3 regions of the Comamonas serinivorans genome follow, and region 2 is predicted to be linked to each of the others. Evidence: riboswitches for the same ligand, from Rfam matches in the RefSeq annotation. Region 2 holds a riboswitch; each other region holds the start of a gene.
What was found. A riboswitch is a leader RNA that binds a small molecule or an ion and turns the genes downstream of it on or off. The one in region 2 is predicted to bind cobalamin.
Positions count from the first base shown of each region.

Region 1: it holds a riboswitch for cobalamin, as region 2 does, so the genes downstream of both, CCO03_RS11300 (TonB-dependent receptor domain-containing protein) here and CCO03_RS13770 (nitrite reductase) in region 2, are expected to answer to the same signal.
Region 3: it holds a riboswitch for cobalamin, as region 2 does, so the genes downstream of both, cobW (cobalamin biosynthesis protein CobW) here and CCO03_RS13770 (nitrite reductase) in region 2, are expected to answer to the same signal.

Region 1 is NZ_CP021455.1:2,659,186-2,669,642, forward strand. It holds partial or broken gene CCO03_RS11285 (FecCD family ABC transporter permease) at 1-201, opposite strand, end outside; gene CCO03_RS11290 (ABC transporter substrate-binding protein) at 275-1,204, opposite strand; gene CCO03_RS11295 (bifunctional adenosylcobinamide kinase/adenosylcobinamide-phosphate guanylyltransferase) at 1,395-2,084, opposite strand; gene CCO03_RS11300 (TonB-dependent receptor domain-containing protein) at 2,088-4,001, opposite strand; cobalamin riboswitch at 4,081-4,350, opposite strand; gene CCO03_RS11305 (CaiB/BaiF CoA transferase family protein) at 4,545-5,759, opposite strand; gene CCO03_RS11310 (undecaprenyl-diphosphate phosphatase) at 5,918-6,742, opposite strand; gene CCO03_RS11315 (hypothetical protein) at 7,213-7,584, opposite strand; gene glnS (glutamine--tRNA ligase) at 7,805-9,682, shown strand; gene CCO03_RS11325 (restriction endonuclease) at 9,687-10,457, shown strand, end outside.
Region 2 is NZ_CP021455.1:3,233,790-3,244,246, reverse strand. It holds gene cbiE (precorrin-6y C5,15-methyltransferase (decarboxylating) subunit CbiE) at 1-941, opposite strand, end outside; gene CCO03_RS13790 (cobalt-precorrin-6A reductase) at 940-1,674, shown strand; gene cobJ (precorrin-3B C(17)-methyltransferase) at 1,730-2,503, opposite strand; gene cobI (precorrin-2 C(20)-methyltransferase) at 2,514-3,287, opposite strand; gene CCO03_RS13775 (precorrin-8X methylmutase) at 3,284-3,955, opposite strand; gene CCO03_RS13770 (nitrite reductase) at 3,945-5,258, opposite strand; cobalamin riboswitch at 5,335-5,562, opposite strand; gene CCO03_RS13765 (LysR family transcriptional regulator) at 5,788-6,714, opposite strand; gene CCO03_RS13760 (Bug family tripartite tricarboxylate transporter substrate binding protein) at 6,809-7,774, shown strand; gene CCO03_RS13755 (CaiB/BaiF CoA transferase family protein) at 7,783-8,985, shown strand; gene CCO03_RS13750 (porin) at 9,128-10,180, shown strand.
Region 3 is NZ_CP021455.1:1,240,114-1,250,570, forward strand. It holds gene CCO03_RS05265 (Lrp/AsnC family transcriptional regulator) at 1-345, opposite strand, end outside; gene glmS (glutamine--fructose-6-phosphate transaminase (isomerizing)) at 482-2,395, shown strand; gene CCO03_RS05275 (SDR family oxidoreductase) at 2,521-3,303, opposite strand; gene CCO03_RS05280 (class II aldolase/adducin family protein) at 3,300-4,058, opposite strand; gene CCO03_RS05285 (Bug family tripartite tricarboxylate transporter substrate binding protein) at 4,055-5,014, opposite strand; gene CCO03_RS05290 (GntR family transcriptional regulator) at 5,143-5,820, shown strand; cobalamin riboswitch at 6,308-6,622, shown strand; gene cobW (cobalamin biosynthesis protein CobW) at 6,925-7,965, shown strand; gene cobN (cobaltochelatase subunit CobN) at 7,967-10,457, shown strand, end outside.

The DNA of each region.
Region 1 (10,457 bases), 570 kb from region 2:
GCCCAGCAAGGCGCCGGCCAGCCACGCCCCCAGGGTGCGCGGCAGGCGGATGTCCCACACGATCTGGGCCGCGACCGGGTCGCGCCACAGCGCGGCCGGGCCTTGCCAGCCCGTGCTGCCCACGGCCAGGCCGCCGGCCAGCACGATCAGGCTCAGCACCACGGCCAGCAGGCCGACCCAGGCCGCGCGTCGCTGATTCATGCCATGACCCCAGGCAGTATCAGCCCATCGCCGTTTCTTTCCAAACGGCAATGTATGCATACTCCATGATCCCTCATGGCGCATGTCCCGTCGTGCGCGCCACGCGGCGGTTCACGCAATCGGCCACGATGGCGGCCGCCTCGCCCAGGCGCGGCCCCGGCCGCACCAGCACATCGGCCTGGGCCCGCGTGAACAGGCACACCCGCCCCTCGCGCACGGCCGGCATCTCGTTCCAGCCCGGGTAGCGAAAGCTCACGCGTTCGGGCACGGCGGCGTCGGGCAGGTCGGCCCGCTCGCTGCTCATGATGAACTGCGGCCTGGCGCGCACCACGTACTCGGGGTTCAGGCGCGGGAACGGCCCGAGCTCGGCCGGCAGCGCGTTCACCAGGCCCAGCGCCGACAGCACCTCGCCGATGAACGACTGCGGCCCCGCGCCGTACGGGCCCGCACTGGCTTCGAAGAACACCGTCATGCCTTTGGAAGCCGCCGGCATGCGCGCAACGGCCTCGCGCAGCTGGCGCTCGGCCTGAGCCCACACCGCATCGGCGCGCGCCGCTGGCAGGCCCAGCAGCTGCGCCAGCGTGCCCAGCACGCGCCGCGCATCGGCCATGCCCCCCTTGGGTTCGATGGTCAGCACCGGAATGCCCAGCGCCTGCAGGCGCTCGACCCCGCGCGAGGCGGCGCTGGCCAGCACGATGTCGGGCCGCTGCGCCACGATGGACTCCACATTGGGATCGACCCCGCCACCCACCTGCGGCAGCCGCGTCACGCCCGCGGGCCAGTTGGAATAGCGGTCCACGCCCACCAGCCGGTCGCAGGCCCCGAGCGCGCAGACCGACTCGGTCAACGACGGCAACAGGCTCACGATGCGCTGCGGCGGCCGCTTGAGCTGCACCAGGCGGCCGTGGTCATCGCGGATCTGAATCGCGCGCGGTGTGGTCAACGTGGCCTGCGGCCCGGCGGGCGCCGCCGCGGCCGGCATCGACGCCGTCAAGAGGGCCACCAGCAGCCCGGCGCACCCGGCAGCGCCAAGCGCCACGCGTGCAAGCGTCGCGAACGACCGACGGGGACGCGCGGCCCATGCGCAACCCGGGTCGATGGCATGCGGAGTATCGCGCCCTTGCCGTTTGTTTGTCATCGCCGAGTTCACCATACTGCCTTCACCTCTTTGCACCGAAGCCGCCACAACAGCCTCAAGCCTCGCCCTTGGCCATCAGCGGCAGGCCCGCCACCATCAGGCACACGCGCTCGCACCGGGCCGCCACCTGCTGGTTCAGGCGCCCCAGCGCATCCACGTAGGCGCGCACCTCGGCACCCATGGGCACCACGCCCAGGCCGATTTCGTTGCTGACCAGCACGACCGGGCCGGCGCAAGCGGCCAGGGCCTGCAGCAGCTCGGCACTGCGGTCAACCAGGGCCTGCACCTGCAAGCCCGTCGCCTGATCCTGCACCGATGCGGCCACGGCTTCTCCCCCGGCAGCGGCATCGGCAGCCTGGGCGCTGGCTTCACCACCTGGCCCACCGGGCGGGGCGAACAGGACATTGCTCAGCCACAGCGTCAGGCAGTCGACCACGAGCAGGTGCTGCGGGTCATGCCAGGCCGGGCTGCGGCGGATGGCGCCGGCCAGGTCGAGCGGCGCCTCGATGCAGGCCATGCGCGGCAGCGCCTGCGCGCGGTCGGCGCGGTGCCGCGCAATGCGGTCGTGCATCTCGGCGTCGTGCGCCTGGGCGGTGGCGATGAAGCTGGCGCCATGCGCTGCGTCCTGCAGCCAGCGCGCGGCCAAGTGCTCGGCCCGGCGCGACTTGCCGCTGCGCTGGCCGCCCAGCACCAGCTCGCGCGCCACCACGCGCAAGGCCTGGGGGTTCGGGTCTGCGGCCCCCATGGCTCAGAAGCCCGGCGTCCAGCGCAGCTCGGCGTAGGCGGTGCGCCCGGCCTGGGCATAGCCGCGGGCCAGCTGGTACTGGCGGTCGGCCAGGTTGTCCACCCGCAGCAGCAACTGCCAGTCGGGGGCCAACCTGGTGCTGGCGTACAGGTTCAGCACCCCGAAGCCGCCCAGCCGGCTGGTGTTGGCGGCGTTGTCGTAGCGGTGCGAGGTGGCCTGGAACTCGCCCCCCAGCGTCCAGCCGCCCAGCTGCGTGTCGGCCCCCAGCTTGAGCAACTGCTTGGCGCGGCGTGCCAGCAGCTTGCCGGTGTCGCGGCTGTGCGGGTCCTGCAGGTCGATGGAGCCGCTCAGGTTGACGCTGCCCAGCCGGTGGCGGGCCGCCAGCGTCAGGCCCTCGTAGACCGCGCGGCCGCCGTTTTCGTAGCAACCGAAGGCATCGGCGCAGGGTCCGGCCGCGCCGAACGCGATCAGGTTGCGCACGCGGTTCTGGTACAGGGTGGCTTCGACGCTGCTGCCGCCATCGGCCCAGCGCAGGCCCAGCTCGACGTTGCGGCTCTTTTCGGGTTGCAGGTCAGGCGCGCCATACTGGCTGAAGCGGTGGTACAGCGTCGGCACCCTGAAAGCAGTACCAGCCGCTGCCGTCACACGCCAATTCGGTGCAAACTGATACCCCCATGCAAATTGACCCGTGGTGGCGCCCCCGAATTCGCTGTCGCGGTCGTGGCGCAGGTTCAGCTGCAGCGTGTGGGCGCCGCCCTGCCAGCCCCAGCCCAGGGCCAGCGCGTTCTGGTGCCGGCTGGTGTCGATGGGGTCGTTGACCAGCGCATCGCCGCGGTGTTCCAGCGTCAGGCTCAGCCGGTGCGCGCCCAGGCGCAGCGTGTTCTGAAACAGCGCGTCGCGCAGCGTGGTCTTGGTGGCGTAGGGGTCGGGCGACGTGCGGTAGCGCGTGGTCGACTGGCTGACCGACAGGCGCGAGTCGTAGACCTCGCTCCACCGCGCCGCCCAGGCCAGGCTGGCCGTGGTCAGCTGGTTGACGCCGTGCTCGTCGATGCCCTGGGTGCCAAAGCCGTCGTACTGGGCGTCCATCTTGCTGTGGCTGAAGGCGGCTTCGAGCCGGTGCGCACCATTGACCTGCCAGCCCAGGCGGGCGTTGGCCGCGGTGTTGCGGTAGCCGTCCTTGTCGGGGTTGTAGGCGGCGTCGGGCCGGGCATTGAAGCCCGAGCTGGTGGCGCGCGACGCGCCCAGCGCGTAGTCCACCGCCCCGGCCTGGCCGCTGATGCCGGCCTCGGCCCGGCGCGTGCCCTGGCTGCCCAGGCCCACGGCCACGTTGGCCTTGGGCGCGCCGTCACCCTGGCGGGTGTAGATGAGGATGACGCCGGCCACGGCGTCCGAACCGTACACGGCCGCCGCGGGCCCGCGCAGGATTTCGATGCGCTCGATCTGGGCCAGCGAAATCGCCTCCCAGGGCGCGCCACCGGTCGATTGCGAATCCACGCGCACGCCGTTGACGTAGACGGCGGTGAAGCGCGTTTCGGCACCGCGGATGTAGATGCTGCTGGTGGTGCCGGGGCCGCCGTTGCGCACCAGCTCCATGCCGGGTTGGCGCGCCAGCAAATCGGCGATGTTGACCGCGCCGCTGCGCTGCACGGCCTGGTCGTCGAGCACGGTGACATCGGCCAGCACCTGCGCGGCCGGCTGCGGCGTGCGCGTGGCCGAGATGACCACATCGGGCAGGCTGGCGGCAGCGGCCGCCAGCGTGCCGGCGTCCGACCGCTGCGCGGACACGGTGCCGGGATTGGACACATCGGCCGCCTGGGCCTGAGACTGGGCCTGAGCGCCAGGCGCGAACGACGCACACAGGGCCGCAACGGCCAGGGGCAGGCAAGCCTGCGACGAGAAGGGAGAATGGGACATCATGGGGAAACAGCCTGCAAGGCGCCAGCATCCCCGCCAGCGCGCACCGCAACACGACGCACGCCTGCCCTGTCTGGCAGAACGCACCTCGACCGCGTTGGCTGATATCCGGGCTGACGCGTTCATGCCCGCACGTCGCCTTCCCAGGTGCTTGTTCAAGGCATCCCAGTGGCTGAAACCGTCGTCATGAGGTGCGGGCCGTGATCCGCATTCAGCCGATCCACAGCGCGTCTTACCGTTGCGGGGGCAGCGCAGGTTCGGCAACCGTGCCCGGGTGGGGGGTCCCTCCTGCTTCCCATTGAACTGCGGCGTGTGAACCACGCCTGCGAGCACCAACGTGGGCGCGATTGTACGGGCGCCCCTGGTCGCGCCCTGCAGCACAGGCGTCAGGGGACTGAGCCATCGCCCATCACGCCAGGCTGGACCATGTCGAGGTACGCGTGGCGCGGCGCATGGGTCCGCCGGGAAGCCCTGGCCTTGCGGGCTTGCGCCGGCCATCCGCCTGCGCGGCGACCGTGGTGGACGGGCCCGTCAGGCCGGTTGCCGTCAGCCCAGGGCGCCGGCGGCGCGCAGCTTGGCGATTTCGTCGGCGTTGAAGCCGTAGTCGGCCAGCACGTCGTCGGTGTGCTGCCCCAGCGTGGGCGCGGGCCCGGCAGGCCGTTTGGCCACGCCTTCCAGGTGGAACGGCGAGCCGATGGTTTCCTCGTCACCCAGCGGGACGATGGCCCCGGCGATGCGCATCTGCTCGTCGTCGTGCATGTCCTCGACCACGCCGATCACGCCATAGGTGATGCCTGCGGCATCGAGGCGCCGGCGCCATTCCTTCAGGTCGTGCTGGATGAACACCTCGTCCAGGATGGGGATCAGCGCCAGGTGATTCTGGCGGCGCAGCTCCGGCGTCGCAAAGCGCGGGTCCTGGGCCAGGTCGGTGCGCTCCATGGCCTTGAGCAGCGGGGCGGACTGGGCCTCGTTGAGCACGGCCAGGTTGATCCAGCGGCCGTCCTTGGTGCGGTAGCTGTTGCCAAAAGCATTCACGGTGTGCGTGCGCGGCGGGCGGTACTCGACCGGCACCTGGAACAACGCAGCCTGCGCCATCCAGGCGTTGGACCACACGCCGCAGGCCAGCAGCGAGGTGTCGACGTGGCTGCCCTCGCCCGTCATCGCGCGGCGGTACAGGGCCGTGACGATGGCCGCATACAGCGTCATGCCGCTGGGCATGTCGCCCATGCCGGGCAGCGACCGGATGGGCTGGCTTTCCTCGCTGGCGCGCATCAGGTCCATCAGGCCGGTGCGGGCCCAGTAGACGGTGGAGTCGAAGCCGGTCTTGTCGGCCTCGGGGCCGGTCTCGCCGTAGGCGGTGAACGAGGCGTAGATGAGCTTGGGGTTGAGGTGCTTGAGGTCTTCGTAGGTGATGCCGAGCTTGCGGCGCACCGGCAATGGCTGGTTGGTGACGAAGACATCGGCCTGCTCGACCAGGCGGTGCAAGGCGGCCAGCGCCTCGGGCGTCTTGAGGTTGAGGGCGAGGCTGCGCTTGTTGCGCGACATCAGCTCCCAGGGGTAGTTGCGGTCGGACTCGGGCATGCCCGGCGCGCGGTACAGCTCACGGAACGAATCACCCGTGTGCGGCTCGATCTTGATGACATCGGCACCGAAATCGCCCAGCACGGTGGTGGCCACGGGCGCCGCGATGAAACTGGCGCAATCGAGCACGCGAAGGCCTGCGAAAGGCAAAGCGGAGGGGGACGCTTGCACAGTGGACATGGTCGGTTCGTTTCCTTGGGTCAAAGCCGGCAATGTGACCCCAAACCGACCCGGACTGTGTGATCTGGGCGACAAAGCCTGCTGCCATCATGGAGAACATTACATGGCAGTATGCTGCACTTTCCGTTGTTCAAAGAACGGAAATTGCCCCATACTACTCACTCACTCCAGACGATCCAACCCATGTAATGGGTCAACAGGATGAGCAGGCCAAAGCCGATGCGGTACCAGGCAAACGGCACGAAGGAGTTGCTGGAGATGAAGCGCAGCAGCCAGCGCACGCACAGCCAGGCGCTCAAGAACGCGAACACCAGGCCCACCAGAAACATGGGCAGGTCTGCCCAGGACAGCACGTCGCGCGCCTTGTAGAGGCTGTAGACGCCGGCGCCGATCAGGGTGGGAATCGCGAGGAAGAACGAGAAATCCGTGGCCGCCTTGCGCGACAGCCCCAGCAGCATGCCGCCGATGATGGTGGCGCCCGAGCGGCTGGTGCCGGGCACCATGGCCATGCACTGCACCAGGCCGACCTTCACCGCGTCCAGCCAGCGCATGTCGTCCACGCTGGCGACCCGGGTCTGCGACTGGGGCCGACGCTCGGCCCACAGGATGACAAAGCCGCCGATGATGAAGGTCGTGGCCACCACCAGCGGCGTGAACAGGTTCTCCTTGATGGCCTTGCCGAACAGCAGGCCCAGCACCACGGCGGGCAGGAAGGCCAGCAGCACGTTGACCGCGAAACGCTGCGAGTCACGGCTGCGGGGCAAGGTCACCACGGTGTGGCGGATGCGCTGCCAGTAGACGAGGATGACGGCCAGGATGGCGCCGGTCTGGATCGCGATCTCGAACACCTTCTCGCGCTCGCCATGGAAATCCAGCAAGGCCCCGGCCAGGATCAGGTGGCCGGTGGAGGAAATGGGCAGAAACTCGGTCAGGCCCTCCACGATCCCCATGATCGCGGCCTTGATCAACAACAAAACGTCCACGTCGTCCTTCCTGGTCAGTGCCAGCAGCAAAAGGCGCAAATCTTAGCCAGAAGGCGAAAGCCCCCGGCCACGTCCGCCTGGCTTTGGCGTCCGGTTGGGCATGGCCGCGGCCGCACTCGTGGCGCACGCCCGGCGTGCGGGCGGACCACCGCGCATGGTGCGCGCGGTTTGGGCACAGCAAGCCCGGGCGCCCCCCGAGGCACCACCCTTGTGCTCTGCCCAGCCGGCTTTCGAGCGAATGTTGAACGGCGGCCACTGCATCACGATGGCGGCGTTTCGCGCCGGCCTGTGCATACGGACGAGGTGTCCGCGCCGGTCCACCTGCGTCGCCCGTTGCGTCCGTGCCTGCGAGGTAAGCCGCGACCCGAATGGCACGGAGTCGTTCCTTTCCGCGCGGTTGCCTCACCTTGGCGGGCAACAAAAAGCCGCCCCAAGGGCGGCTTCAGAGACAGACCCGCGCAGGCCTCGTGTCAGCGGTGGCCGTGACCCCGGCCCCGGTGGTGGCCATGACCGTGGCCATGGCCGCGCCAGTGGCGGTCATCGCGGTAATACCGACCGCCGTAGTAGTAGCGCGGGGGCGGCGGTGCGTAATAGACGGGGCGCGGCGGCGCGTAGTACACGGGCGGCGGCGGGGCCACGTACACCGGAGCCGGCGCCACGTACACCGGCGCGTTGCCAAACCCCACGCTGACGCCGGGTGCGCCCACGCCCACGTTCCAGTACACGTCGCGCGCCTGCGCCTGGCCGGCCACGCCCAGGGCGGCAGCCACGGCCACACCGGCCATGACCGCCCAGCGCTTCACGCGGCTGGATCGGGGGATCGATTGCGTCAAGTCATTCATCACTTGGCTCCTTGTCCTGCCGAGCGTGCACGGCACGCTCCAAAAAAATGAATGGCGCGGTGGCCCGCCTGTGGCGCGGCACCCGCCTGAGACCCTAACGCGGACGCGGGCTCGGGCGTTGTCACCATAAGCGTTTCCGGCGTTGCCAGATGTAAGCCATCGGGATTCACCCGGGCCATGAAGGCCTGGGTGAAAACCCGAGCCAACTACAATTTGCGACATGAACACGCCGCATCCGAGTGCCCCTGCCTCCCCTGAGGCCGATACCCCCGCCAAGCCCAGCCATTTCCTGCGCCAGGTCATCGAGGCCGACGAGGCCGCCAACACCTACGGCCAGCGCAGCTGGGGCGGCAGCCCGGGCGATGCGGCCCACCACCGGGCCGGCATCGTCGACCCGGCCAAGGTGCGCATGCGCTTTCCACCCGAGCCCAATGGCTACCTGCACCTGGGCCATGCCAAGAGCATCTGGCTGAACTTCTCGCTCGCGCACGACCACGGCGGCGTCTGCCACCTGCGGTTTGACGACACCAACCCCGAGAAGGAAGAGCAGGAGTACGTGGACGCCATCCGCGAAGCCCTGCGCTGGCTGCGCTACGACACCGAATTCGCCGACGGCCTGGCGCCCGAGAGCGCTGCCTGCATGGCCCCGCGTGAGCAGGCCCACGAGTACTTCGCCAGCAACTATTTCGACTTCATGTACCGCGCGGCCGAGTACCTGATCGAGGCCGGCCTGGCCTATGTGGACGAGCAGACACCCGAGCAGATGAGCGCCAACCGCGGCGACTTCGGCACACCGGGCAAAAACAGCCCTTTCCGCAGCCGCACGCCGGCCGAAAACCTGGCGCGCTTTCGCGAGATGCGCGATGGCCAACTGCCCGATGGCGCTGCCGTGTTGCGCGCCAAGATCGACATGGCCAGCCCCAACATCAACCTGCGTGACCCGGCGCTCTACCGCATCCGCCATGCCACGCACCACAACACGGGCGACCGCTGGTGCATCTACCCCATGTACACCTATGCGCACCCCATCGAGGATGCGCTGGAGCAGATCACCCACTCGATCTGCACGCTCGAGTTCGAAGACCAGCGCCCGTTCTACGACTGGCTGCTGGCGCGGCTGTGTGAAGGCGGCCTGCTGGATGCGCCCTCGCCGCACCAGTACGAGTTCGCCCGCCTGAACGTGACCCACATCCTCACCAGCAAGCGCAAGCTGCGCCAGCTGGTGGAAGAAGGCCACGTCGACGGCTGGGACGACCCCCGCATGCCCACGCTGGCGGGCCTGCGCCGCCGTGGCTACACGCCCGAGGCCATCAAGCTGTTCTGCGAGCGCAGCGGCGTGACCAAGACGGGTGGCGCCTGGACGGAGTACGCCGCCCTCGAAGCAGCGCTGCGCGACACGCTGGACCCGGTGGCCGCACGCGCGCTGGCCGTGCTCGATCCCGTGGCGCTGCACATCGTCAACTGGGAGGCGCTGATGGGCGCCGGCCACCTGGAGCCCTGCCACGCGCCGGTCAACCCGCACGACGAAGCCGCGGGCCAGCGCCACTTCAGCCTGGGTGCCGACCTGTGGATCGAGCGCGAGGACTTCATGGCCGTGCCCAGCAAGGGCTTCCGCCGCCTGTACCCCCCCTACACGGGCGGCGACGGCCAGCCCAAGGACGGCAACAAGGTGCGCCTGAAGTACGGCTATGTCGTGCAGTGCACCGGCTTTGAGCAGGACGCCAACGGTCAGGTCACGCGCGTGCTGGCCGAGCTCATCCCCGACACCAAGAGCGGCACGCCGGGCGCGGACAGCGTCAAGGTCAAGGGCGTGATCGGCTGGGTCGGCCAGGCCGACGCCGTCGCCATCGAGGTGCGCAACTACGAGCGCCTGTTCAACGCCGAGCACCCGGGCAGCGCCGAGCTGACCGAGGAGCTCAACCCGAACAGCCTGCACACCGTGCAGGGCTGGGGCGAGCCCAGCCTGACGCAGGCGCAGCCCGATGTGCCGCTGCAGTTCGAGCGCCTGGGCTACTTCGTGCGCGACAGCCGTGCCTTTTCGCAAGACCGCGACCACCTCGTCTTCAACCGCACCAGCGGCTTGAAGGACAGCAAATGAGGCCATGAGCAGCCGCCCCCGCGCCGACCTGGGCACGCACGCGTCGCTGGGCCTGGTCCTGGCCGCTGCGGGGCTGCTGCTTGCCCTGTCCGGCATGCTGACCTTGTGGTTGGCGGCCGAGTTCAGCCTGTTTGGCCTGAGCCTGCTGGTGCTGGGGCTGGTGGCCGCTGGCCTGGCGTGGTGGTCCGAGCGCCACAGCGCCGGCCCGCTCGACGACGACTTTCCCGAAACCGAGCACCAGGGCCCGGGCAACGGCTGGCTGACCACGGTGCTGCAGCGCAAACCCGGCACCGACCTGCCGCCCGACGTGGCCGAGGACGCGCCGCCCCCCACCTCGGCCGTGGCCAAAGAGCGGGTGCAGTATGTGCTCACCGCCGATCAAAAATTAACGGCAGACGGGGCATACCCCACAAACCATGCAGCCACCGTGGCGCCACAGGTCAGCGATCGCAGCGCCGCCCCGCAGTGGTCCCCCGAGGTGTGGCAGCACATCGAATGGCGGCGCCTGCTCACCGTGGTCACGGGCCTGTTCATCCAGGTCGGGTTTCAGCCCTCGTCGTTCAAGGCCGTGGGCCTGACCGGCGCCGACGTGGTGCTCAGCTCGGGCAAAGGCCCCTTGCTGCTGCGCTGCATCGCCACGCGTGCGGGCATTTCGCGCGCCGACATGCGCGCCTTCGTGCGCGTGGTCAAGGCCCAGCAACTCGTGCACGCCACCCTGGCCACCGGCGGCCAGGTGTCGCCCGAGGCCCGCGCGCTGGCGCGCGAGCATGGCATC
Region 2 (10,457 bases):
GTGGGCAAGAGGTCGAGCGCGAGGCCCTGGTGCACCTGCAGGGCCACGCCATAGCGGCGAGCGTTGTCGGCGATGTGGGCCGCACGGCTGGGGTGCTGCTCCACGCACACCGCCGGGCCACCGCCGGCCAGGCCCCATTCGATGGCCACCGAGCCCGAGCCCGCGCCCAGGTCCCACAGGCATTCGCGCGCGCGCGGCGCCAGGGCGGCCAGCGTGATGGCGCGCACCGGCGACTTGGTGATCTGGCCGTCGTGCGCGAAGGCGGCCGTGGGGCGGCCGGGCGTGCGCGACAGGCCCGCGCCGCCGCGCGCCTCAAACGCTGCCGCCAGCGGCGCGGGCAGGGGGCTGCTGTCGGGCGCCAAGGTGTGCGCCAGCTCGCGGGCCAGCCCATCGGCCACGGCCTGCGTGGGCCCGCCCAGCTGCGAGAACACGCTCATGGGGCTGTCGCCCCAGCCGCGCTGCGTCAACCAGTCGGCCAGCGCCGGCGCGGCTGCCGCGTCGCGCAGCAGGCACAGGAAGCGCTCGCCCTCGGCCAGCAGCGGGGTCAGCAGCTCGAACGGCCGCGCGTGCAGGCCCAGGCGGTGCGTGCCCTCTTGCGGCCAGCCCAGTTCGCCGGCCATCAGCGCAAAGCTGGACGGCTGCGGGTGGTTGCGCCACTCGCCCCGCACCAGGTGCCGGGCCAGCGAGGCGCCGGCGCCGTGATAAAAGGGGTCGCCCGACGCCAGCACGGCCACGGTGGCCTGACCCCGATGGGCCAGCACCGGGGCCACGTCGAACGGCACCGGCCAGACCCGGCCCCGGTCGCCCACCTGCGCCAGCGCCAGGTGGCGCGGGCTGCCGAACACGATGCTGGCGCTGTCCAGGGCCTGGCGTGCCGCGGCCGTCAAGGCCGGCAAGCCAGCCGGATGAATCCCAACCAGATGAAGCCACGGTGTGGCCATGACCCACATACTCCTTTTAGGGGGCACCCACGGTGCCCGTGTATTGGCCGCGCTCCTGCAGCAGGATGGCGTACCGGCAACGTACTCGTACGCCGGGGTGACACAGCAGCCGCGCCTGCCGGCGCTGCCCACGCGCGTGGGCGGCTTTGGCGGGGTGCAGGGGCTCACGCGCTACCTGACGGCGCACGGCATCACCCACGTGATCGATGCGACCCACCCGTTCGCTGCCCAGATGAGCCGGCACGCCGTGCAGGCCTGTGCCGCGCTGGGCCTGCCGCTGCTGGCCCTGGAGCGGCCGCCGTGGCCGCAGCAGCCTGGTGACGACTGGATTCACGTCGCCGACATGGCGGCCGCCGCGGCGGCCTTGCCCATGGGCGCCGAGCGCGTGTTCCTGGCCATCGGCCGCAAGCAGCTGATGGCGTTCGCGGCGTGCGAGCACCGCCGTTTTCTGCTGCGCGTGGTCGATGCGCCCGAGGCACCGCTGCCGCTGCCGGCGCACGACCTCGTCGTGGCGCGGGGGCCGTTCTCGCTCGCCGACGAGGTGGACCTGCTGCGTCGGCACCGCATCGCCTGCCTGGTCAGCAAGAACGCGGGCGGTGCCGACACCTACGCCAAGATCGAGGCCGCCCGTCAGCTGGGCCTGCCCGTGGTGATGGTCGCCAGACCCGCCATACCGCCCCGCACGGTGTGCCAGACCCCCGAGCAGGCCATGGCCTGGCTGCGCAGGCGCTGAAGCACGCCCGGGCGTGGCAGCGCCCCGTGCGGGAGATGGACGGGAAGGCCGACCCTCAGCCATGGCTGCGCGGCGTGTAGACGTGGCGGCCGACCTGGCGCGTGAGGCTGTTGCCCACGATCACCAGGGTGCGCATGTCGGCCATGTCGGGTTGCACGGCATCGAGGCGGTGCACGGCCAGCCGCTCGTCGGCGCGGCTGACGTTGCGGGCGAAGCAGATCAGGCGGCCCGGCTCGCATTCCTCGCGCAGCACGGCCAGCGCACGCGCAAAGCCCTCGGGCCGCGACTTGGAGCTGGGGTTGTAAAACGCCATGGCCAGGTCGGCCTGCGCGGCCAGCCGGATGCGGTGCGTGATGGTCGCCGCGGGCTTGAGGTTGTCCGACAGGTTGATGACGCAAAAATCGTGGCCCAGCGGGGCGCCCAGGCGCGCGGCCGCGGCCAGCATGGCGGTGATGCCCGGCAGCACCTGCACCTCGACCCCGGCCCAGCGCGCCTGGTCGGCGGCGGGCGCGTGGTCCAGCGCCTCGAACACGGCGCTGGCCATGGCGAACACGCCCGGGTCGCCCGAGGACACCACGAGCACGCGGCGGCCCTGGGCCGCCAGGTCCAGGGCGCTGCGTGCCCGGGCCAGCTCTTCGCGGTTGTCGCTGCCGTGCAATTGCAGGTGACCCCGCGTGGCGAGCTTGTCCACATAGGGGTAATAGCCCAACGCGTCGGTGGCGTCATCGATGGCGGCCTGAACCTGGGGGGTGATGAGGTCGTCGGCACCGGGGCCGATGCCGATCACGCTCAATCGGCCGGCAGCTGAGGCGGTGGGGCGCTCGGTCATGCAGCGCCCCTCACAGGTCGAGGGCCACGAGGCTGCCCGCGGCCTGCAGGTCGTTGGCCGGCCGACGGCCCTGGCCGTGCACGATGACGATGGCGAAGTACGGGCAGCGCTCGGGCGCCTCGCGCAGCGGCATGACCTGCTCGTCGGCCATGGTGCCGTTGATCACCAGCCAGCTCTGGTCGAGCTTGCCGGCCGCCTGCAGCACGGCGCGGATGCGCGGCAGGTGGCGGCCCACCTTCATGAAGACCAGCGCTTCGGCGCCGGCGACGTGGGCGCGCAGCCGCTCGTCGGGCAGGGTGGCGGGCAGCACGGTCATCACGTCGTCGCCCCAGGTCATGGGCACGCCGGTGGCGTGCCAGCAGCCCACCATGCCGGGGATGCCCGGCAGCACGTGCACGGGCACCTGCCCGGCCTGGCGCAGGCGGATGTACAGGTGCATGAACGAGCCGTAGAAGAAGGGGTCGCCTTCGCACAGCACCAGCACGTCCTGCTCGCGGGCCAGATCGGTCAGGCGCTGCTGCCAGTCGCGGTAGAAGTCGGACAGCTGCGCCACGTAGCGCGGGTCGTCGTGCGGAATCTCCGTGGTCAGCGGGTACTCCATGGGGTACTCGGTGACCTGCGCGTGCAGCAGGCCGTTCACCAGCTGGCGCGCCTTGCCCGGGTGACCGCGCTTGCGGAAGTAGGCCACGTGCCGCGACTGGCGCAGCAGGCGGTCGGCCTTCACGCTCATGAGGTCGGGGTCGCCCGGCCCCAGGCCGACGCAGATGATCTGTCCGGTGCTCATGCCGCCACCCCCTGGGTCTGCGGCGCCGACACCGGTCCCCATTCGGCCGGGTTGGCCAGGGCGTTGACGGCGGCCACGGCCACGGCCGAGCCGCCCAGGCGGCCGCGCACGATGGCGTAAGGCACCTGGCCCCAGTCCGCCAGGGCCTGTTTGGACTCGGCGGCCCCGACGAAGCCCACCGGGCAGCCGATGATGGCCGCAGGGCGCGGGCAGGCCTCGTCCTGCAGCATGTTGAGCAGGTGGAACAAGGCCGTGGGGGCGTTGCCGATCACCACCAGTGCGCCCGCCAGCCGGGGGCGCCACAGCTCGAGCGCCGCTGCGCTGCGCGTGTTGCCCAGCTCGGCCGCCAGGGCCAGCACCTGCGGGTCCTGCAGCGTGCAGACGACGGCGTTGTCGGCCGGCAGGCGCTTGCGCGTGATGCCTTCACTGACCATGCGCGCATCGCACAGGATGGGCGCGCCGCGCTGCAGGGCCGCTTCTGCGGCGGTGGCGAAATCGGGCGAGAACTGCACCTGCGGGGCCAGCTCCACCAGGCCCGCGGCGTGGATCATGCGGCAGACCACGCGCTCTTCGAGGGGCGTGAACCGCTCGAGCGCGGCTTCGCTGCGGATGATGGCGAACGACTGCCGGTAGATGGCGTCGCCGTCGGTGATGTACTCATGCTGCATGGGTCAAGGTCTGAAAGGCGCGGATCTCGTCGGGTGTGAATCGGCTGCCGGGATGCGGGGTGTCCACGGTCCAGTGGACGTCATGGAGTATGGGGTTGTCGCCGTTTTTTGATGAACGGGGAGGGCTGGATACTGTGTCTGATTCAGCCAAGGTGGCGCAGGCCAGCGCATCGGCGTCGGCGGGCAGGGCGCAGCGCTTGGCGCAGCCGCTGACGTGCAGGTGCTTGCCCGCGGGCACCTGGGGCGCCCAGCGCAAGGCCGGTGCCTGCGTGGTGGCCAGGGCCTGGGTGCAGCCCGGCGCGCCGGTGCAGGCCGACACGCGCAGCCGCGCGTCGTCGGCGTCGAGGATCCAGGCGCGGGCGTCGTCAGGCGTCAGCTGCAGGGCGGCCCGGTCGGCGCCGCAGAACAGCAGCGAGCGCCAGGGCGTCACGCGCACCTCGGCCGCCGGGGGCAAGGCGCCGAGTGCGCGGCGCAGGTGCCGGGTGTCGATGCGGCCCAGCGGCGCGCCGGCCAGCAGGCCCCACGCGGTTGCCTGACCGGGCTGCGGGGGCTCGGGGGCGGTCGGCAGCGGGTGGTCGGGCCCGCTGTACGGCGAGCCGTGTAGCGGAGGCGGGTGGTCGGGCAGCAGCGCCGCCAGGCGCGTGGGATGCGGTTGGCGCTGCAGGCGCGCCTGGGCAAACCAGCGCGCCACGCCAACGGCGGCGGCCACCACCTCGGGCAGCTCGGGCAGCCACACGGGGCCAGACCCGGCAGAGGGTGCAGGCGTGGGCGTGGGTGCCGAGCCCAGCGCCAGCGCATACCCCTGAGCCAGCGGCCAGATGCGGAGGTCGGCCTGCAGGCGCCGCAGGTGCTGCTGCGGGTTGTCGACCAGCAGGCTGAATTTGCTCGGCAGCGGCGTCAGGCCGGCGGCGCGCAGCACGTCGGGCCGCAGCGCCGTGGCCACCGCCTGGGACAGGGCCTGCGCCAGCTGGTGCGTGCGGTCGCCGGTGTGGTGAAACGGGCTGCAGTGCACGGCCGGCGCGGCATCGGCCTCGGGGTCGCCATGCACCAGCGCGGCCGCGACCAGGCCTTGGCGCAGGGGGGCGACGGCGGCATCGGGAACGGCGCGCAGCTGCACGTTGCCCAGGCGCGTGAGTTCAAGCTGGCCGTTGGCGTGGCACTCGGCCAGGTCGGCCAGCTGCCGCCACTGGGCGACGCGCAGCGTGGCCTGCTGCGGGCGCACGCGCACCAGCCAGCCGTCGTGGGCCCGCATGGGCTGCCATGCCGTGGGACACCAGCCTTGCACCAGGAATGCGCTCGCCATCGTGGGGGGAAGAATCCAGGACCGCGCCTGCACTGCATCCCCGCAGGCCCTCAGACGCAAACACCATGCCTGAAGCGGCATCGCAACCGTGTTGGCCGGTATCCGGGCTGGCAAGACGGCGGTGTGGCCTTCCCACCGTCACCTGACGGCAGTGGCATGTTCGACACCGCCTGACCCAATGGGGTCGGCTTGCTCACCGTTGCGGGGGCAGCGCAGGCTGAAGCGGCTTGGCACCGCACTCCCTGCTTCCCGTTTAACCGCTGGCCAGACAGGCCGCCGCGGCACCAACGGGGCGCATTCTAATCGCGCCGCGCCCGGCGTCCGCCTGGCGGGAGGGGCGCATCGGCGGCCCACGGCGGCGGTGCGCGGGCTGGGCGCTGCCCTGCACCTGCGCCATGCAGAGCGGGGCCGCCAGCGCTCGCGCGCCTGGCGGGCGTAGGCGCTCAACCGACACGCTGACCCATCATGGCGCCTGCAGTATGGCGTCGTCTCCGATTCATGAAAATCGGCAGCAGGCCCATACTGCCCCTCACGAATCGCCGGCCTGCGCCTGGATGCTGTCGCGCAGCCACTGGATCGCGTCGGACTCGCGCCGGTAGACCAGCGCCACGGTGGAGGCGGGCAGCGGCGCCTCCAGCGTCACCTCGCGGACGCGCGTGGCCGAGGTGGCGCGCGCCAGCGACAGGCTGGGCACGAACGACAGGCCCACGCCGGCGGCCACCAGCTCCACGTTGGTGGCGGGGCTGTTCGAGATCACGAGCCGGTCGGGCGCGAACACGCCGGCGCGCCTGAACATGTCTTCGAACGCGCTGCGGCCCAGCGTGGATTCGGCCGGCACGATCCAGCGCTCGGCGCGCAGCTCGGCAAAGCGGGCGGGGCGGGCCGTGGCCAGCGCATGGTGGCGCGGCGCGATCACCGTCATCGCCGACGTGAACAGGGCCTGCGCCTGCACGCCCGCCCGCTGCAGCGTGCTGCGGCTGGGCAGGCTGGTGAGCAGCGCGTCGAGCCGGCCTTGCTGCAGCAGGTCGAACAGGCGGGGCACGCCGCTTTCGGTCAGCCGCAACTCGCAGGGGTGGTGCAGCAGCAGGTGCTCGATCACCGGGGGCAGGTGGGCCTGGGCGATGAAGGGTGGCGTGCCCAGGCGCAGGATGCTGTGCTGCGCTTCGCGCGCCAGCTGCTCGGTGGCGTGGCCCAGCTCGTTGAGCATCCAGGTCGCCAGCTGCATGACCAGGGCGCCGCGCTCGGTGGGCACCAGGCCCTTGGGGGCGCGCTCGAACAGGGCGAAGCCGAAGGCCGTTTCGACCTCGTGCAGCATCTTGCTCAGCGCCGATTGCGAGAGGTTCATCTGCGACGCGGCCGCGCTCAGCGTCACGCAGTCGCGCAGCGCCACCAGCATCTGCAGGTGGCGAAACCGCAGCCGCGCCAGCAGGCGCATCAGGTGGGCATCGTCGCGCATGAGTATTCCAAAAGGTGATGGATGGATGAGTTTATTTCGCTTTTCATCATGCTGACGCCTGCCTACAGTGCGGCCCACACCACAGGAGACAGACATGCAGAGACGACACTTTTTGGGGGGGCTGGCCAGCGTGGGCCTGGCCACCGCCGCGCACGCCGGCCCGTATCCCGACCGCTCGGTGCGCCTGATTTGCCCCTATGCCGCGGGCGGCGGACCCGACCTGCTGTGCCGCGAGCTGGCCCCCTTGCTGGGCGGGGCGCTCAAGCAAAGCGTGTACGTCGAAAACAAGGTGGGCGCGGGCGGTGTGCTGGCGGCGCAGTACCTGGTGGGCCAGCCGGCCGATGGCTACACGCTGATGCTGGCGACCAATGCCCACCTGATCCAGAAGCTGCTGCAGCCCAAGCTGCGCTTCGCCCTGGGCGACTTCGCGCCGGTGGGCCTGCTGTCCACCTCGTGCGCCGTGCTCATGGTGGCCAAGTCCAGCCCCTGGCAGACCGTGGCCGACCTGGTGAACGCGGCGCGGCGCGAGCCCGGCAAGCTGAACTTCGGCTCGGGCGGCATCGGCACGCCGGCGCACATCGCGGGCGAGACGCTGGGCGTGCTGGGCGGCATGAAGGCCGTGCACGTGCCGCTGACGGGCTCGGTCGAGATCCCGCTGTCGCTGATGCGCGGCGACACGCAGTTCGCCTTTCCCAACCTGGGCACGGCGCAACAGGCGCTGAAGACCGGCAAGCTGCGGGCGCTGGCCGTGACGAGCGCGAAGCGGGTCGCTGTGCTGCCCGAGGTGCCGACACTGGTCGAGGCCCTGAAGTCCGACCAGGCCGTGCTGGAGGCCTGGTCCGGCATCTGGGTGCACGCCAAGACGCCGCCGGACATCGTCGCGCGCCTGCACACCGCGCTCAACCACGCCGCCGTGCAGCCGCGCATGGCCGAGTACGCGCGCCTGACCGGCAGCGACCTGGCGACCAGCCCGAGCCCGCAGGACTTCACGCGCTTCGTGCAGACCGAGAACACCAAGATGGCCGAAATCATCGCGCTGTCGCAAGCCCACACCAGCTAGGACGCCCCATGACCCAACCCTTGAACGGCGTGCGCGTGATCGACATGTCGCACGTCATCGCGGGGCCGCTGGCCTCCATGTACCTGGCGCAGCTGGGTGCCGAAGTCATCAAGATCGAGCCGCCCGATGGCGGCGAGGTCATGCGCAACAGCCAGTCGGCCGGGTTTGCCGCGCTCAACGCCGGCAAGCGCTCGCTGGCGGTGGACATCCGCCAGCCCGAGGGCGCCGAGCTGGTGCGCCAGCTGGCGCGCACGGCCGACGTGTTCATCGAGAACTTCCGGCCCGGTACCGTGGCCCGCCATGGCCTGGCCTACGAGGACCTCCGCGCCTGCCGGCCGGACATCGTCTACGCCTCGCTCTCGGGCTACGGCCAGCAGGGCGAGTGGTCGGGGCGGGGCGCTTACGACCACGTGATCCAGGCCTTGACCGGCATGATGATGATGTCGGGCGACGACGAGGCGGCGCCGCCCGTGAAGGTGGGCTTTCCCGTGGTCGACGTGGCCGTGGGCATGCTGGGCGCGCTGTCCATCACGGCGGCGCTGCACCGCCGCCAGGCCTGCGGGCAGGGGGAGCACGTGGACGTGTCCATGGTGCAGGCAGCGCTCATGCTCATGTACCCCAAGGTGAACGCCTTCCTGACCGAGGGCGAGGCGCCGCGGCGCGTGGGCAACCGCGGCTACACCGGCAGCCCCGGCGCCGACACCTTCCGCTGTGCCGATGGCTGGCTGTCCACGGCGGCCAACACGCCGGCGCAGTTTCGCGCGCTGACCGAGGTGCTGGACCTGCCCGGCCTGTGCCGCGACGATGCCTTGCTGGACCTGGCGGCCTTCGAGGGCGAGCGCGGGTTCGTCAAGGCGCGCGATGCGCAGCGCCTGCAGCAGGTGCTGCAGCAGGCTTTTGCCGCCCAGTCGGCCGCCGCCATGGAGGCCAGCCTCAATGCGCGGGGCGTGCCGGCCGCGCGCGTGCGGTCGCTGGACGGTTTCCTGACCGAGGTGGCCGAGGGCGGGCAACTGGCCTTGCCCGCCACCCGCTACCAGGCGGGCGACCAGCAGGTGCGCACGGCGGGCCTGGGCTTTTGCTACCGCCACGAGCCCCTGCCGCAGCAGGCCGACCTGGCCGCGCTGGGGCGCGACACCCAGGCGCTGCTGCACGAGCTGGGCCTGGACGCCCAGGCCCTGGCCGCGCTGCAGGCGGCCGGCGTGGTGCGCTGATCAGCGGCCAGGTGCAAGCAGTATGAGTCCCTTGCCGTTCATTTGATATCGGCCATCGGCCAATACCCCTGAGCTTCGTTGCCGCCGGTGAACCGGTGGCAGCCCCGGGCGCCACGCGCCCGCTTCCAACTCGCCACGCCCCATGAAACACCTCGTTCTGGCAGCCGCCTGCGCTGCCGCATGCCCGCTCGCGTCCGCCCAAAGCCAGGTCAACCTGTATGGCACGGCCGACCTCATGCTGCGCCACGTGCAATCCGGGCCGACCCGGAGCACCACCCTGGTCGATGGCGGCCATGCCGCCTCGCGCCTGGGCTTTCGCGGCAGCGAAGACCTGGGCGACGGCTGGCGCGCCGGCTTTGTGCTCGAAATGGGCATCAACGCGGCCAACGGCCAGGGCACCATCCCCGGGCCCACGGCGGCGTTCACGCGCCAGTCCTACCTGAGCCTGAGCGGGCCCTGGGGCAGCCTGGAGATGGGGCGTATGTATACGCCCATGTTCCTGTCGCTGCTCAAGACGGACCCGTTCAGCATGAACGCCTTGTTTTCGCCGCTGAACGCGGTGTCGCTGACCGACGGCCAGACCGGGCTGCGGGCGTTTTCGGCCCGCGCCAGCAACCTGGTGCGCTACCACGCGCCCGCGCTGGGGCCGGTGACGGCCAGCCTGGCGCATGCGCGCGGCGACGAGACGGGCCGGCGCAGCCAGTTCCTGGGCGGCAACCTGGCGTGGACGCACCAGGGCTGGTACGTGGGCTATGGCTTTCAACGCACGCGCGACGGGTGGGCCAGTCCACCTGCGGATGGGTCGGGGGCAACGGGCGCCTCGCTGCACCAGAGCCTGAGCGTGGCCCGGCAGTGGGCGCAGTTCAAGCTCTCGGGCAACGTGATGCGCAACCGTGGTCCGGCGGGCGTGCCCCATGCGCAGCTGTTCAGCCTGGGCGCCTCGTGGGCCGTCAACCCGAGCAACACGCTGCTGGCCGAGGTGCTGCACCGGCGTGTGGCGCACAGCCCGCGGCGCCAGAACGTGCTGACGCTGGGGTGGGACCACGCTCTGAGCAAGCGCACGGCCGTGTACGGACGCTTGCTGATCCTGGCCAACGACGGCCAGGCTTCGGCCACGCTGGGCGGCGTGCCCGTGGTGGCCGACAGCGGGCACAACCTGCGCGTGTTCGGCGTCGGCTTGCGCCACCAGTTCTGACGCGTGGGCGCTTGACCCACGTTCGCACCGCGCAGGGCGGCACGCCGGCCAGGGGTGATGGCCACGCGCTGCGGCGATGACGCGAACGCCATTTGGTTTTGATGTCCGAGGTATGGCGCTGTTGTCGTTTGCATGCAAACGGGAGCAGCGCCATACCTCATGGTTGATCGGGCGAAGGTTGGCCAGTGCCGTGAGGCGGAAGCGGCCGCTGGCCGGGGCTGCGGATGCCGTGGCGAACCCGGAGGTTTGCACTCCCGGGTCGCGAGCGACCGCAGCG
Region 3 (10,457 bases), 2.0 Mb from region 2:
CAGCACCAGGTCGGGCCCGGGCGACACCTGCCAGCACTGCTGCACCTGCGGGTCGGCCGCGGCCAGCTCGGCAAAGGCCTGCACATGTTCCTGGCCTTGTTGATCCAGCGTGATTTCGACCACGGCCTGCACGCCATGGCCTTGCGCCTGCGCCAGCCGCTCGGGGTTCAGCAGCGCCACCTCGCGGGCGATCAGGCCCAGCTCGCGCAGGCGCTTCACGCGGCGCAGGCAGGTGGCGGGCGAGGCATGCACGGCTTGGGCCAGCTCGTGGTTGCTGCGGCCGGCATCGGCCTGCAGGGCCCGCAGCAGCTTGCGGTCCAGCTCGTCGATGGTGATATTGGTCATTTGATGATGATATTTGCAGAAAAATTTCTCACCAATCAGGAGGTGAAATAAATCTCCAAAATGGTCCAAACAATGAACGCCTTCGTCAAACGCTTGTCTCTACCATGCGCACACGTTTACTCAGAGAGGGCCTGCCATGTGCGGCATCGTTGGCGCCATCGCGTCACAGAACATCGTTCCCGTGTTGCTGCAGGGCCTGCAGCGGCTGGAGTACCGCGGCTATGACTCGTGCGGCGTGGCCGTGCAGGGCGCGCACGGCCTGCGGCGTGCGCGCAGCACGGCCCGGGTGGCCGAGTTGCTCACCCAGGTGCAGGACGAGCAGCTCAGCGGCAGCACCGGCATTGCCCACACGCGCTGGGCCACGCACGGCGCGCCGGCCGTGGGCAACGCCCACCCGCATTTCAGCTTTGGGCCCAGCCAGCTCGGCCAGGAAAGGCCCGGGGCAGCTCCGCAACCCGCCCCGCAAGACGGCGGCACCGTGGCCGTGGTGCACAACGGCATCATCGAGAACCACGACGCGCTGCGCGCCGAGCTGCAGGCCAAGGGCTATCCCTTTGCCAGCCAGACCGACACCGAGGTCGTGGTGCACCTGGTCCACAGCCTGTACGACGGTGACATTTTTGAAGCCGTGCGCGCCGCCACCGCACGCCTGAAGGGCAGCTACGCGCTGGCCGTGCTGCACAAGGACGAGCCGCACCGCCTGGTGGGGGCGCGCCAGGGTTCGCCGCTGGTGGTGGGCATCGGCCGCGACGGCAGCGCGCACTACCTGGCCAGCGACGCCATGGCGCTGGCCGGCGTGACCGAGCAGTTCATCTACCTGGACGAGGGCGACCTGGTCGACCTGCAGCTGGGCCGCTACTGGGTGACCGGCAGCGACGGCCGGCCCGTGCAGCGCCCGGTGAAAACGGTGCGCGCCATGAGCGTGGCGGCCGACCTGGGCCCCTACCGGCACTACATGCAAAAAGAAATCTTCGAGCAGCCGCGCGCCATTGCCGACACGCTCGAAGGCGTGGCCGCCATCGTGCCCGAGCTGTTCGATGGCCACGACGACCAAGGCAACACCACAGTATCGGCCTGGCGCGTTTTTGATCAGATCGACAACGTGCTGATACTGGCCTGTGGCACCAGTTACTACAGCGGCTGCACCGCCAAGTACTGGCTCGAGTCCATCGCCAAGATCCCGACCCAGGTCGAAATCGCCAGCGAATACCGCTACCGCGACTCGGTGCCCAACCCCAACACCCTGGTGGTCACCATCAGCCAGAGCGGCGAAACCGCCGACACCCTGGCCGCGTTGCGCCACGCCCAGGGCCTGGGCATGCGCCACACCCTCACCATCTGCAACGTGGCCACCAGCGCCATGGTGCGCGAATGCCAGCTGGCCTACGTCACGCGCGCGGGGGTCGAGATCGGCGTCGCCTCGACCAAGGCCTTCACCACCCAGCTGGCCGGGCTCTACCTGCTGGCCATGGTGTTGGGGCAGATGCGCGGCCACGTCAGCGCCGACGAGGCCAATGTCCAGCTCAATGCCATGCGCCACCTGCCTGCTGCGCTGCAGGCCGTGCTGGCGCTGGAGCCGCAGATCATCACCTGGGCCGAGCAGTTCGCCAGCAAGGAAAACGCTCTGTTCCTGGGCCGCGGCCGGCACTACCCCGTCGCGCAAGAGGGCGCGCTCAAGCTCAAGGAGATCACCTACATCCACGCTGAGGCCTACGCCGCCGGCGAGCTCAAGCACGGTCCGCTGGCCCTGGTCACCAGCGCCATGCCCGTGGTCACCGTCGCGCCCAACGACGAGCTGCTGGAAAAGCTCAAAAGCAACATGCAGGAAGTGCGCGCCCGTGGCGGCGAGCTGTACGTGCTGGCCGACGCCGGCACCCAGATCGAGTCCGAGCCCGGCGTGCACGTCATCCGCATGCCCGAGCACTACGGCAAACTTTCACCCATCCTGCACGTCGTGCCGCTGCAGCTGCTGGCCTACCACACCGCCGTGGCCCGGGGCACCGACGTGGACAAGCCGCGCAATTTGGCGAAGTCGGTGACGGTGGAGTGAGGGGCTGGAATTCGAATAATAGGTGTTGGCCCTTGCGGCACTTCAAATGGCTGGCCGTACCGGAGGCTGTCGCTAAGCCCTCGAACCGAGAATGACTCAGAGCAGTCACTCAAGCAGGATGGCTCTCAAAAACTCATCCCATACCCCCCATCCAGCGTCAGCGTGACGCCGTTCACGTACGACGCGGCGTCGGAGACGAGGAAGAGCGCGGGCCCGACGATTTCGTGGGGCTGGCCCCAGCGGCGCAAGGGGTTGCGCTGCAGGCGGGCTTGGTTTTCGGGTTTGTCCAGCAGCTGGGCGTTGAAGGCGGTGGCAAAGGATCCGGGTGCAATGGCGTTGCAGCGGACGCCTTTGGGGCCATACTCCACCGCGATGGCGCGGGTCATGGTTTCGACGCCCTGTTTCGAGATGGGGTAGGCGAAGTCGGCGTCGCGCATCAGCTGGCCTTGCAGCGAAGTGATGTTCAGGATGCTGGCGGCGCAGCCCGCCGGCAGCCGGGCCAGGTAGGCCTGGCACAGGTGCACGGTGGCGATGAGGTTGGTGTCGATCACGCGCTGCACGTCGGCCATGCTCAGGGCCTGCAGGCCGCGCCGGTCGCGCACGCCGGCGTTGTTGCACAGCACGTGGATGGGGCCGTGGGCGGCCTGCAGCTCGTCCAGCGCCTGGGCCACGCGGGCGTGGTCGTTCAGGTCGAACGCCACGCCGTGCGCGTGCAGGCCCTCGTCGGCCAGCTGCTGCACGGCCTGGGCGACATCGGCCGGCTGGCGGCCATGCACGATGAGGGTGGCGCCGGCCTGCGCAAAGCCGCGCGCAATCTCCAGGCCCAGGCCGCGCACGGCGCCGGTGACGAGCGCGGTCTTGCCGGCCAATGAAAACAGGGCGGTGCCCACGGGTGGCGCCTGCGTCATGTCTTGTAGCTCGCGTCGCGCCGGTCGAGGTAACGCAGCATGGCGGGCCATTCCATCAGGCCGAAGGGGCGGCGCACGTGGGGCTGGTACAGGTTGAAGGTCTTGTCGACGATGGCCTGGCTGGGGTAGTTGATCTCGGCGCCGCAGGCCATGACATCGACCTGGGCGCGGCAGGCCATTTCCAGCCAGTACATGGCGTTGAAGGCTTCGGCGATGCTGGGGCCGGCGACCAGCAGGCCGTGGTTGCGCAGGATCATGCTGTTTGACGCGCCCAGGTCGGCCACTAGGCGCTGCTGCTCGTCCATGTCGATGGCCACGCTTTCGTAGTCGTGGTAGGTGATGTCGGCAAAGCGCATGGCGGTTTGGGTGATGGGCAGCAGGCCTTGCTTCATGCAGGACACGGCCATGCCGCAGCGCGTGTGGGTGTGGATGACGCAGCCCACGTCGTGCCGGTGGGCGTGCACGGCGCTGTGGATGACGTAGCCGGCGCGGTTGGGCGCAAGGTCGGTGCAGCCGGGGTCCAGCACCTCGCCCTGCAGGTTGATCTTGATGAGGCTGGAGGCGGTGATCTCCTCGTACATCCAGCCGTAGGGGTTGATGAGGATTTCATCCTCGGACCCCGGGGCGCCGGGAATGCGCGCCGTGATGTGGTTGTAGATGAGGTCGCTCATGCCGAACAAGGGCATCAGGCGGTAGGCGGCAGCCAGGTCCACGCGGGTCTGCCATTCGATGTCGCTGTAACGGTGCTGGCTCATTGCGCAATCCCCACTTGCTTGACCACGTCGCCCCACATGCGGTGGTTGTCGGCGACGAATTGCTTGAAGGCCTGGGGCGAGGGGCTGGTGACGACCTCGGTGCCCAGGGCGATGAGGCGCTTTTGCACCTCGGGCTTGTTCACGCTGGCCACGATGTCGGCATGCAGCTTGTTGACCACGGCTGCCGGCGTGCCGGCCGGTGCGATGTAGCCCAGCCAGGCGCCGACGTTGAAGTCGGGCACGCCCTGTTCCTGCAGCGTGGGCACATCGGGGGCCAGCTGCGCCCGCTTGCTGGTGCTGACGGCGATGGCGCCCAGTTTGCCGTCCTTGACGTGCGGCATGGTCGACACCACGGTGTCGAAGGTCATGTCCACGTTGCCGCCGATCACGTCGGCCTGCGACTGCGCGCTGCCCTGGTAGGGGATGTGGCGGAACTTCAGCCCGGTCTTGCCCTGCAGGATCTCGACCAGCAGGTGGCTGGTGGTGCCCACGCCGATGGTGCTGTAGGTCAGGGCGTCGGGCTTGCTGGCGGCGAACTTGCGCAGGTCGTCAAAGTTCTTGAAGCCGTGCTTGGGGTTGGCCACCAGCAGGTAGGGCAGCCAGGTGGTCTGGGTGACGAACTCGAAATCCTTGAGGGGGTCGTAGTTCAGCTGCTTGTTCACGTGCGGGTTGATGTTCAGCGGCGCCGTGGCCGACAGCGCCAAGGTGTAGCCGTCGGGCTTGGCGCGCTTGAGCTGAGCCACGGCCATGCTGCCGCCCACGCCGGGCTTGTTGTCGATGACCACGGGCTGGCCCCACTTCTTGCTCAGGTCTTCGCCAATGATGCGGGCCACCGCGTCGGTCGACGTGCCGGGCGGAAAGCCGATCAGCACGGTCACGGGGCGGCTGGGGTAGTCCGCGGCCAGCGCGGTGGTCATGGTGGCGATGCCGATCGCCGTCGCAAGCAGGTTGCGCATCGTGTCTCCTGGGATAAGGCTTGTGGGGTTTGTTTTCAACGATATTATTGATAATCTCATTGGCCATAGACATCGGGTTATCCCGAGCCCGCCACCTCATCGACAATTGCGTGATGGATGTTTCTGCCATGACCCGCCGCCCTGAAACCGCACCGCCGTGCTCGGCCGCCGGCCTGGTGACGCAGCTTGAGGAAGACATCGTGTTCGGCCGGCTGCACCCGCGCGAGCGGCTGGTCGAGGACGAGCTGATGGCCCGCTTCGAGGCCAAGCGCCACGTGGTGCGCGAGGCGCTGGCCTCGCTCGACCGCATGGGCCTGGTCGAGCGCCGGCGCAACGTGGGTGCCTTCGTGCGCAGCTTCAGCACGCAAGAGGTGGAGGAGCTGTACGACCTGCGCAGCCTGCTCGAGGTTGAGGCGGCGCGGCAGATCGCCCTGCCGCTGGCGCCGCAGGCCCTGGACGAGCTGGTTGCCATCCAGCACCGGCACGATGAGGCCGTCGCCCAGGGCCACGCGCGCGAGGTGTTCGTGGTCAACCTGGCGTTCCACAAGACCCTGTTCACGCTGGCCGGCAACCGCACGCTGGCCCGCGCGATCGAGGAGTACGCGCGGCAGACTTACGCCATCCGGTTTGCCGGCCTGGTGTCGGCCGAGTACCGCAGCAAGGCGCGCGACGAGCACTGGCAGATGATCGAGGCCCTGCGCCGCAACGACAGCCCGACCCTGCAGGCCCTGTGCCGCGCGCACCTGCGCCCCTCGCAGGATGCTTACCTGCAGACCCAGCGCTTGCGCGACGCCACCGGCGGCTGAGCGGCCACGGCCGGGCAGAAGGGGCGCGGTTCCACGGCTTCGGCGTTTGCGTTGCGCGGTGACTGGCCTTGCGCTCACCAACGGCGGCAGGCAGAGGGGCGTGGGGGCGGCTCCGCGAGCCTGGACCGCGAACCGCACGTCACGAACGGCGCGTCACGAACGCGGCCAGCCAGGCCAGCGCAGGCCGCGGTGTCTTGCCTTGCGCATCCCACAGGCCAGTGCGGTGCCGACGCAAGCCGGCCGCCGCTGACGGTCTTTGGCGGCACCATCGCGCTTGGCCGGTTCCGGGTGGCCGTCCGCGACGCGGTTCGCGTGGCGGCTGGCCGTGTCCGAGGCTGACCGCCCGTGGCCGGCGCCGCGTCGCGTGGACCTCACTCGTGTCAGCGACCCGCATCGCCGGTGAGCCACGACCCTGTTCGGGTTGAACGGGACTGCGCTGGCCCGGGGCCCAGTCCGGCGCTGTCTATAATTTTCGGGCGCCGGGTTTGGCCTGGCGCTCGGTGTTGGTGCCTGCAGCAGCAGGCTGAAATGGGAAGCAGGTGATTCTGCGCCGCAGGCAGTATGACTGGGTTGCCGTTGGATATTCAACGGGAACTGGTTGATACTGCCGCTGAGCGACACAATCCTGCACTGCCCCCGCAACGGTGATTGGTTGGTGAGGCTCCGGGTCAGGCGACCCAGCCACTGGGGTTTGGGCGGTGTCTAGCAGGGCGCCGCCGGACCGTGGGAAGGCGAGCATCACGCGTGGCTGGCGCCACTTCATGCCATCAGTCCGGAGACCGGCCACCCCGATTCGCAGCTGCGGCCCGTGCGCCGCAGCCATTTCCGCTCTTGAACCCGGCGGGGTAGCCGGGACTGGATGGTTGGCATGTCTGTCGTGAATCGCGCGCCTGTGGCCAGGCGCGCCCCGCCTCGAACCCCGGCCTGGGGTGGTGCGTGGGCGGCGCCGGCGCGCTCCGCCCGCGTCCCCGCTCTTGCGCGCGTTCCTGCACGGGACCCCGTGCGGTCCGGCGCGGGTCCGCGTCCCCCCTTGTCCTGATCCCTTTTCGTTGACCGCCTGCCGCGCGACGCGCCGTTGCGTGGCGGCTCCCATGGGCTTTTCACATGCACGCCAAAAAGATTCCCGCCACCATCGTCACCGGCTTCCTGGGCAGTGGCAAGACCACGCTGTTGCGCCATATCCTGAGCAACGCCCAGGGCCTGCGCATCGCGGTCATCGTCAACGAGTTCGGTGAACTCGGCATCGACGGCGACATCCTGCGCAGCTGCGCGCTCGAATGCGCCGAAGACGGTGGCACCGAGCAGGTTGGCCAGCTGTACGAGCTGGCCAACGGCTGCATGTGCTGCACGGTGCAGGAAGAGTTCTTCCCCGTCATGAAGCAGCTGGCCGAGCGCCGCGACGACATCGACGTGCTGCTGATCGAAACCAGCGGCCTGGCCTTGCCCAAGCCGCTGGTGCAGGCCTTCCGCTGGCCCGAGATCGCCAACGTGTTCACGGTCGATGGCGTGGTGACCGTGGTCGACGCGCCGGCCACGGCGGCCGGCCAGTTTGCGGCCGACCCGGTGGCGGTGGACGCGCAACGCCGCGCCGACGACAACCTGGACCATGACGCCAGCCTGCACGAGCTGTTCGAGGACCAGCTCTCGGCCGCCGACCTGGTGGTGGTGAGCAAGGTCGACCTGGTGGACGAGGCCGCGCTGGCCGAGGTCGAGGCGCTGGTGCGGGCCGAGGTGCCGCCCGAGGTCAAGCTGGTGCGCGCCGAGCGCGGCGCGCTGCCGCTCAGCGTGGTGCTGGGGCAGGGCAAGGCGGCCGAAGACAGCATCGAAGGCCGCCACAGCCACCACGACCACGACGAGGACCACGACCACGACGACTTCGATTCGCTGGACCTGGACCTGGGCGAGCAGGACCCGCAACGCCTGCTGGCGGCCCTGGCCGAGGTGGTCAAGGCGCACGACGTGCTGCGCGTCAAGGGCTTCGTCGCCGTGCGCGGCAAGCCCATGCGGCTGCTGGTGCAGGGCGTGGGCAAGCGCATCGACCACTACTTCGACCGCGCCTGGGCCAAGGACGAGGCGCGCACCACGCGCCTGGTGTTCATCGGCCGCGACCTGGACGCGCAGCGCCTGCAGCACGCGCTGGCCTGACATGCACCTGCTGAGCACCCAGCCGGGCCGCTTCGTCGAGGACGAGGCCATCGTCACGCGCCTGAACCAGACCCCGGCCGAGATCGTCGTCCTCAGCTCGGCCGACACCACGCTGGCCCTGCTGTCGGCCGCGCGCACCCACCTCGCGGCGCAGGACCCGGACTTTCCCGGCCTGCGGCTGGTCAACCTGCTGCACCTGCGGCAGAACGCCTCGCTGGACCTGTACGTGGACGAGGTGCTCGCGTCGGCCCGCGTGGTCGTGGTCGACCACCTGGGCGCGGCCTCGAGCTGGACCTACGGCATGCAGTGCATCACCCAGCTGGCGCGCGACCGCGGGCAGCAACTGGTCATGTTCTCGGGGGATCAGCAGGAGGACCCGGACCTGCTGGCCCGCAGCACCGTGGCCGTGGCTCAGGCGCGCCTGCTGTGGCAGTACCTGCGCGCCGGCGGCGTGGCCAATGCGGTGGGGTTTTTGCAGGTGCTGGCGCAGGGCATGGCGCCGGCCGGCAGCTCACCGCTTCGCCCGCCGCCACCACCACCGCGGGTGTATCCACCGGTAGCAGTATATGTACCTTTGCGTTGGATGGAAAACGGCAACCCCGGCATACTGGGTGATGTCAATGCGCTGAAAGCCAGCCGCTGGCAGCCGGGCAACCCCGTGGCCGTGCTGGTGTTTTACCGCGCGCACCTGCTGGCGGGCAACACGCTGGCCTTCGATGCGCTGGCCGATGCGCTGCTGGCGCGCGGCCTGAACCCGCTGCCGCTGGCGCTGGAGTCGCTGAAGGACAGCACCTGCCTGCAGGTGCTGCAAACGCTGTGCGCTGAACACGACGCGCAGGTCGTCATCAACACCACCGCGTTTGCCGCGCTGGGCGAGGCCGGCGGCGAGCTGGTGGGCGACGTGCCCGTGCTGCAGGCCATCGCCTGCGGCAACAGCGAGGCCGACTGGGCCGAGGACCCGCAGGGCCTGCGGCCGCGCGACATTGCCATGCAGGTGGTGCTGCCCGAGGTCGACGGCCGCATCATCTCGCGCGCCATCAGCTTCAAGGGCCTGTCGCACCACTGCCTGTTGACCCAGGTCGACGTGCTGGGCTACGTGCCCAAGCCGGACCGCGTGCGCTTCGTGGCCGAGCTGGCGGCGGCCTGGGTGGCCCTGCGCCGCCTGCCCGCGGCCGACAAGCGGCTGGCGCTGGTGCTGGCCAACTACCCGGGCAGCGAAGGCCGCATCGGCTCGGGCGTGGGGCTGGACACGCCGGCCACCGTGATCGGGCTGCTGGCCCAGCTGGAGCGCGACGGCCTGGCGCTGGGCGACCCCACGCTGCGGCCGGCCAACGGCGACGAGCTGATGCAGCTGCTGACCGCCGGCGTGGCCAACGACGCGCGCCAGTGGCCGCTGCGCCCGGCGTTCCAGAGCTACGCGCTGGCCGATTACGAGCGCCGCCTGCGCTCGCTGCCGGCCGAGCTGCGCGCGGCCATCGTGCAGCAGTGGGGCGAGCCGGCCGACGACCCGGCGGTGCGCAAGGGCCGTTTCATGATTGCCGGCATCCGCCTGGGCCATGTGTTCATCGGCATTCAGCCGGCGCGCACGCTGGCCGCCGCGGGCGTGCCGCAGGCCAACGATGCGGCGAGCTACCACGACGCCGAGCTGGTGCCGCCGCACCACTACCTGGCGTTCTACTTCTGGCTGCGCGAGGCCTTTGGCGCCCACGCCGTGGCCCACGTGGGCAAGCACGGCAACCTCGAATGGCTGCCCGGCAAGAGCCTGGCGCTGTCCGCGTCCTGCTGGCCCGATGCCATCCTGGGTCCGCTGCCCAACCTCTACCCCTTCATCGTCAACGACCCCGGCGAGGGCGCACAGGCCAAGCGCCGCACCCAGGCCGTGATCATCGACCACCTGATGCCGCCGCTGGCGCGGGCCGAAAGCCATGGCCCGCTGCAGGACCTGGAGCGCCTGGTGGACGAGTACTACGACGCGCTGCTGGTGGACCAGCGCCGCGCCCGGTTGCTCAAGCAGGCCATCGTCGAGGCCGTGCGCGCCACGGGCTTGCTGGCCGACCTGGCGGATGGCCGGCCCGTAGCGGCGCGGGACACCCCGGCCGGCGCCTGCTGCCCCCCGCCGGCCGAGGCCGGCGAGGCACGCGAAGACGACGCGCTCATCGCCCAGGTGGACGCCTACCTCTGCGAACTCAAGGAAACGCAGATCCGCGACGGGCTGCACATCTTTGGCCAGTCCCCCACGGGTGAACAACGCCTGTCCACGCTGGCGGCGCTGGCGCGCCTGCCGGCGGGCGACGGCCAGGGCGAGCGCATGGGCCTGCTGCAGGCGCTGGCGCTGGACGTGCTGGGGCCACCCGAGGCCGGGCAGCCGGCGTTCAACCCGCTGGACATCGAGCCGGCCGTGCCCTGGTCAGGTGCCCGCCCCGAGGTGCTGGCGCGTCAAAGCGACGCCGCCTGGCGCACCCATGGCGACACGCGCGAGCGGCTGGAGCTGC